DNA from 2 places in the Streptomyces sp. NPDC007872 genome. Region 2 is predicted to be linked to the other one. Evidence: riboswitches for the same ligand, from Rfam matches in the RefSeq annotation. Region 2 holds a riboswitch; the other holds the start of a gene.
What was found. Region 2 has a riboswitch for cyclic di-AMP ahead of ACFYNX_RS12215 (transglycosylase SLT domain-containing protein). Riboswitches for the same ligand answer to the same signal wherever they lie in the genome.
Positions count from the first base shown of each region.

Region 1: another riboswitch for cyclic di-AMP. It lies ahead of ACFYNX_RS30795 (transglycosylase family protein); the one in region 2 lies ahead of ACFYNX_RS12215 (transglycosylase SLT domain-containing protein).

Region 1 is NZ_JBIAEA010000011.1:146,961-150,358, reverse strand. It holds gene eno (phosphopyruvate hydratase) at 1-975, opposite strand, end outside; gene ACFYNX_RS30795 (transglycosylase family protein) at 1,369-2,103, opposite strand; cyclic di-AMP (ydaO/yuaA leader) riboswitch at 2,107-2,282, opposite strand; gene ACFYNX_RS30790 (transglycosylase family protein) at 2,541-3,398, opposite strand, start outside.
Region 2 is NZ_JBIAEA010000003.1:388,504-391,901, forward strand. It holds gene ACFYNX_RS12210 (hypothetical protein) at 33-686, opposite strand; cyclic di-AMP (ydaO/yuaA leader) riboswitch at 1,060-1,243, shown strand; gene ACFYNX_RS12215 (transglycosylase SLT domain-containing protein) at 1,249-2,172, shown strand; gene ACFYNX_RS12220 (phosphoribosyltransferase family protein) at 2,169-3,398, opposite strand, start outside.

The DNA of each region.
Region 1 (3,398 bases), on a different contig from region 2:
GCCCCGGGCCAGGCGCTCCGGGTTGGTGACGAACAGGTCGTCGCCGACGAGCTGGACCTTCTCGCCGAGCTTCTCGGTGATGACGTTCCAGCCGGCCCAGTCGTCCTCGAACAGCGGGTCCTCGATGGAGACCAGCGGGTACGCGGAGACGAGCTCCTCGTAGTACTCGGTCATCTCGGCGGCCGAGCGGGACTCGCCCTCGAACTCGTACTTGCCGTCCTTGTAGAACTCGGAGGCGGCGACGTCGAGCGCGAGCGCGATGTCCTTGCCGGGCACGTAGCCGGCCTGCTTGATCGCTTCGAGGATGAGGTCGAGCGCCTCGCGGTTGGAGCCGAGGTTCGGGGCGAAGCCGCCCTCGTCGCCGAGGCCGGTGGAGAGGCCCTTGGACTTCAGGACGGACTTGAGGGTGTGGTAGACCTCGGTGCCCCAGCGGAGGGCCTCGGAGAAGGACTCCGCGCCGATCGGGGCGATCATGAACTCCTGGATGTCCACGTTGGAGTCGGCGTGCGACCCGCCGTTCAGGATGTTCATCATCGGAACGGGCAGCAGGTGCGCGTTCGGGCCGCCCAGGTAGCGGAAGAGCGGGAGGTCGCTGGCCTCGGAGGCGGCGTGCGCGACGGCGAGGGAGACGCCGAGGATGGCGTTGGCGCCGAGCGAGGACTTGTCCGGGGTGGCGTCCAGGTCGAACATGGCCTGGTCGATCAGGCGCTGCTCGGTGGCGTCGTAGCCGACGAGCTCCGGGCCGATCTGCTCGATGACGGCGAGGACGGCCTTCTCGACACCCTTGCCCTGGTAGCGGTTCGGGTCACCGTCGCGGAGCTCGAGGGCCTCGAACGCACCGGTGGAGGCGCCGGACGGAACGGCAGCACGGCCGGTGCTGCCGTCGTCGAGGCCGACCTCGACCTCGACCGTGGGGTTGCCTCGGGAGTCCAGGATTTCCCGGGCTACGACGACGTCGATGGACGGCACGAGCATCTCCTTCTGGGATGTGACGCGGGATGTGACGCAAGGTCGGTGCAGGGTCGCTCGGCCTTGCGACAAGAGCCTAACCGCCCCGGAGGCTCCGACCGGCCGGGCGCCCGCCCCCTGGGACGAAAAAGGACCCGAGGGCACGCACAACGGGACGAAGGACCCCAGACCTACCGGGCGGTAACCGTCAGGTGGGGCCGGAGTCGTCCCGTACGAGGGGGTCGCTCCGTACGAGGGGGTCGCCCCGTACGAGGGGTCGCCCCGTACGGGAGGTGTCCCCCCGGCAAAGGGGAACCCCGGTCCGGCGCGCACGGGGGAGTGGCGCGCCGGACCGGGGTGGTCACCGCGGGAGGGTCATCGGGGGCGCGTGAGCCGCCGGACTCACGCGACCCGCCGGGCTCACTTCAGGTGGAGCTGCTGGCCCGGGTAGATCAGGTCGGCGTTCTCGACGACGTCGTCGTTGAGCTCGAAGAGCTGCGCCCAGCCGCCCTGGACGCCCTGCGCCTGGGCGATCTTGCTGAGGGTGTCGCCGGCCACGACCTTGTACTCGCCGTCGCCCTTCTTGACCGTCTTGCCGGTCGGGGTGGTGACGGTCTTCTGCGGGGCGGCCTGCGGAGCCTGGCGCGACTGGCTGCGGGTGGTCGGCTGCTCGGCCTTCCGCTCCTGCTTCGGCTGCGCCTGCCGCTGCGACTGCTCCTGCTCGGGCTGTTCCTGCTTCGGCTGCTCCTGCGGCGCGCTCTCGGCGGAGCCGCCGTCGTACGAGGCGCCGGAGAGGCCCACGCCGCAGCTCGGCCAGGCGCCCTTGCCCTGGCCCGCGAGGACCTTCTCGGCGACGGCGATCTGCTGCGACTTCGACGCCTGGTCGGCGCGCGGGGCGTAGGCGGTGCCACCGAAGGCGGCCCAGGTGGAGTTGGTGAACTGCAGGCCGCCGTAGAAGCCGTTGCCGGTGTTGATGGACCAGTTGCCGCCGGACTCGCACTGGGCGACGCGGTCCCACTCGGAGGCCGTGGCGGCCGAGGCGGTGCCCGCGGTCATCAGCGGGGCGGCGACGGCGACGCCGGTGACGCCGACGAGCGCGGCGACCTGGGCGGCCTTGGAGGGACGGCGGTGTTTGCCCTTGACGGAAAACAGCATGGGGATTCTCCTCACCGACGCCTGCGAGGTGAGCTGTCGGGTTCGGGCCGAAGAGTTGCCCGGCCGCGTGTCCTAGCACGCGACTTCACCCCTAGCCGGTCGTCGGCCGTCCGTGTCTGGACGGCCGGGCCCGGCGCTTACCTTGGGTCCCCCGCTCCTGCCTTCGGCGCTTGCGCGACGACTGTTCCCATCGGCCGACGGCAGGATTCGGCGTTTCGGTCGACGGGGCCCGCGGTGGCGAGCGATGACGACCGTAGACACAGACCCCCCCGAAGTTCAAAGAGGCTCATACGACGAATTTCGCCTCTTCTTGCCCTTCGGAGGGGACTGTTTGCGCAGGTGAGGGATGACGGAAGCGGAGCTTGCGGGCGCGACACGCCAGTTGGGACAAAGAGACCCATGTCTCACTCGTCCGGAACCGGACATACGCCCACGAACTACCCGGCCGCCGGGACCGAACCCTTCGTCAGATCGAGGTTCTGACCAGGGAGGATGAGGTCCGGATCGGTGCCCACGGTCCGCTTGTTGGCGTCGTAGAGGGCGGTCCACCCTCCGGGCAGTTCGTTCGCCTGGGCGATGTCCGAAAGGCTGTCACCCGGACGCACGACGTATTCACCCGAAGAGCGCTGACTGTCCGTTGTGCCCGAATCCTTCGCTTCATCAGCGATCGGGGTCGATGCAGCCTCTTCGGACAGCTTGTCCTTGTCCGAGGCATGTCTACCGGATTCGGTGGAGCTGTCCGGCTTGCCGGTTTCCTCCGGGGCGGCCTCGCCCCGGTGCTTGCCCGTGCCGGGCGCGGCCGACGTTCCCTCAGCTCCCGGAACACCGGGCGTAACAGACGTACCGGGCGTAACGGACTCACCGGGGGTGGCGGGGACCGTCGGGTCGGCCGGATCGGTCGGACCGGCCGGGAGCGTCGGGTCCGCCGGGTCCGTGGCCCCGGTGGTCCCGGACGGCGCGGACGGCGTCGCGGGGGCGGTCGGCGTGCTCGGGCCCGTCGAGCCGGCGGGAGCCGTCGGCGTGGCCGGCGCCGTGGCGGGGGCGGTCGCGGGGGCGGAGGACTTCGGCGCCCCGGTGGACGGAGCGGCGGCGGACGGCGCGGCCGCGGACGGCGCGGCCGCGGAGGCGCCCGACGCGCCCGAGTTCCAGTTCGACTCGGGGACGGGCGCCACGGAGGTCGTCGGGGCGGCGGCCGGGCCCGGGTCCACCCCGGTGGGCTTCCCGTCGTTCGCCAGGCCGGCGATCGGCGCGCAGGTGGCCCACGCGTCGCTGCCCTTGGCGAGGGCCTTCTCGGC
Region 2 (3,398 bases):
GGTACGGGGATCCCCGCGCCCGGGCGGCACCGTCAGCGGCCGGCGTGCGCGGCGCGGCGGATCGTGGCGTCGAGGAGGGCGAGGGCGTCGTCGGCCGTGCGCCCGGGGGCCCGGTTCCACGGGCCGATGAGGTCCCGCCACCCCCGCGACCGCAGCTCGGTCATGATCCAGGCGGCCGCCTCGTTCATGGTGTCCGCGCTGCCGTGACCGAGGCGGTGGGCGGCGAGGAGCGCCCCGCAGACACAGCGGGCCCCCCGCCTGTCGCGCAGCTTGTACGGGGCGTTCTGCCAGCCCCACTCGGTCAGGACGAGGCGCGCGTAGCCGAGGTGGACCGAGGGGCGCAGTTCGGCGCCGCCGACGCGGCGCCAGACGTGGAGGCGGTCCGGCAGGACGGCTCCGATCCGGCCGGGGAGGCGGCGCTCGGCGGGGGCCGGCGCCGGGAGCGCGTGGAGCGCCTCGGCCACGAGCCGCTCCACGGGCACGCTGAGCAGGTCCCGCCAGCTCCCCTCCTCGCCCGGCGGCGGTGCGGGGGCGGGCGCGAGCGGTGCGGGGGCCGGCGGTGCGGGAGCGGGCCAGTCGGTGACGATCCGCTGCCAGACGGCGCTCTCGTAGAGGGCGGCCGCCTCGCGGTCGAGGAGGTCGGGGGCGTCCGGGGCGTCGGGGACGAGCTGGGGGGCGGGGGACATCGGGCGGCTCCTGGGTCGGTCACTCCATCCTTCGAGAAGGATGTCGGCTTTGCCGGGTTTGCCCTTGAGTGCCCAAGAAGCACTCGAAACGGCTCTTTGCACCCTCAGAGATCCCAACCTCCACATTTTCGCCTCATTTCCCCATCAATGGAATTACGTCGCATATTCGGACATAACTCATCGGGTGACGCGACTCACTCAGCGCGGCCCGCCGCACGGCGCCGCCCTCCCCCACCCCGTACCGCACAAGGAAGTTCGGCGCTTCCGGAGCCCGGCCGATCTTGAATTCCCCGAATTCGGTGATCCATTTACCGGGACCGCCGCTCTGATCCTCTTGTTATTCGCCGCATTACTGGCCTACGGTCACCCCCATTCGAGCGGAACGCCTAATCCTGCCACCGCTCGGAAACCTCCCTTTTCACCCGACGGCAGGAGCGGGGGACCCACGAATACGCCGGTCCGGAATCCGGAACGGCTCGGGGTGCAGCCGCGTGCGCGCGGCCGGACATCTCCCGTCCGAACCCGACAGCTCACCTCGTAGGCGCCGGAGAGGAATCCCGTCATGCCTGCACACGGTAAGCACCGCCGCCCCCGCCGCAACCACATCTCTCGTGGACTTGCCCTGGTCGGCACGGGTGGGGCCGCGCTGTCCCTGCCCCTGATCGCCCCCGCCACGGCCGGCGCCGCGACCGCCGCCCCGGCCCCGGAGATCGCCGCCAAGGCCTTCACCGCCCCCGCGGCCCCGGCCGCCGCCAAGGCTCCGGCCGCCCCGGAGGCCACCCGCACGTACACCGTCGTGAGCGGTGACTCGCTTTCCCTGATCGCCCACAAGAAGGGAATTCAGGGAGGCTGGAAGAGCCTTTACCGAGCCAACCAGAGCGCCGTGGGTGACAATCCGTCACTCATCCACCCGGGCCTGGAACTGACGATTCATCGGGGCACCGCCAAGGCCGCCCCGGCGCAGCCGAAGACGCAGGAAAAGGCGGAGCGGAAGGCCACCGCGAAGGCGGAGAAGTCCACTTCGACCGACCGGGCGAACCGCTCCGAGCGCCGCGCGGCCGCCCCGTCCGCCGGCACCGGCACGGGGGCCTCCGCCGCCGCCCCGGCCCCCGCCGCCGCTCCGGTCGCCCCGGTCGAGGCCGCTCCGGCCGCCGCCACCCAGTACGCCGACAACCTCGACGGCTGGATCCGGCAGTCGCTGGACGTCATGGCCCAGCACGGCATCCCCGGTTCCTACGAGGGCATCCACCGCAACATCATGCGCGAGTCCTCCGGGAACCCGCTGGCCATCAACAACTGGGACATCAACGCCGTCAACGGCACCCCCTCGAAGGGCCTGCTCCAGGTCATCGAGCCGACCTTCCTGGCCTACCACGTGCCCGGCACGTCGATGGACATGTACGACCCGGTCGCCAACATCACCGCCGCCTGCAACTACGCGGCCGACCGCTACGGCTCCATCGACAACGTCGACAGCGCGTACTAGTCCGCACCGGGCGCTTCCGGGGCGCCCCGGCCCCGGAAGTGCGCGGTGAACCAGGAGGTGGCGAGCTCCGCCACCTCCTCCAGGGCGCCGGGCTCCTCGAAGAGGTGGGCGGCGCCCTCCACCACGGCCAGCCGGTTCTCGCAGCGCAGCAGCGCCCCGGCCCGCCGGTTGAGGTCCAGGACCAGCGGGTCCTCGCCGCCCACCACCAGGAGGGTCGGGGCCCGCACCCCGGCGAGCCGGTCGGCCGCGAGGTCGGGCCGGCCGCCGCGCGAGACGACGGCGGCGACGGGGGACGCGGGGTCGCCCGCCGCCCACAGCGCGGCCGCCGCTCCCGTGCTCGCCCCGAAGTAGCCGAGCGGGAGTCCCGCGACGCCGGGCCACCCGGCCAGTTGTTCCGTGGCCCCGGCGAGCCTTCCCGCGAGGAGCGGGGTGTCGAAGACGTGCGCCCGGTCGGCCGCCTCGGCCTCGCTCAGGAGGTCGAACAGCAGGGTCCCGAGACCGGCCCGGTTCAGCTCCGCGGCGACCGTCCGGTTCCGGGGGCTGTGGCGGCTGCTGCCGCTGCCGTGGGCGAACAGGACGAGGCCGGCGGCCCCCTCGGGCACGGCGAGCCTCCCCGCGAGCGTGGCACCCCCGACCGGGATCCGTACGTCCTCGTCCCGGACGACGGGGTCGCGCGCGGCCCGGCTCCGGTCCAGGCAGGCGATCACCTCGTCGTCCGGCGTCTGCGGGAAGTCCCGGTAGAACTGGCCGACGGCGTAGAACCCGTCCGGGGTGTCGACGCCGACGGTCTCGTCGGCCTCGCCGCCGAGCCGGGCCGTCCAGTGGGGCGGCGCGACCGGCACCGCGAGGACGATCCGGGCCGCGCCCCGGGCACGGACCACCCGGCAGGCCGCCAGGGCCGTGGCGCCGGTGGCGAGCCCGTCGTCGACGACGAGGACCGTCCGTCCTTCGAGGGGCACGGGCGTGCGGCTGCCCCGGTAGCGGCGGGCGCGCTGCTCCAGTTCGGCCAGCTCGCGCTCCTCCGCGGCGGCCAGCGCGCGGGCGTCCACACCGGCCTCGTGGAGCACCTGCTCGTTGAGGACCCGGACCCCGCCCTCGCCGATCGCGCCCATCGCGACCTCCGGCCGGTGCGGCACGCCCAGCTTCCGGACGAGGCAGATGTCGAGGGGGGCGTCGAGGGCGTCGGCGACCTCGACGGCCACCGGCACGCCGCCGCGCGGAAGGCC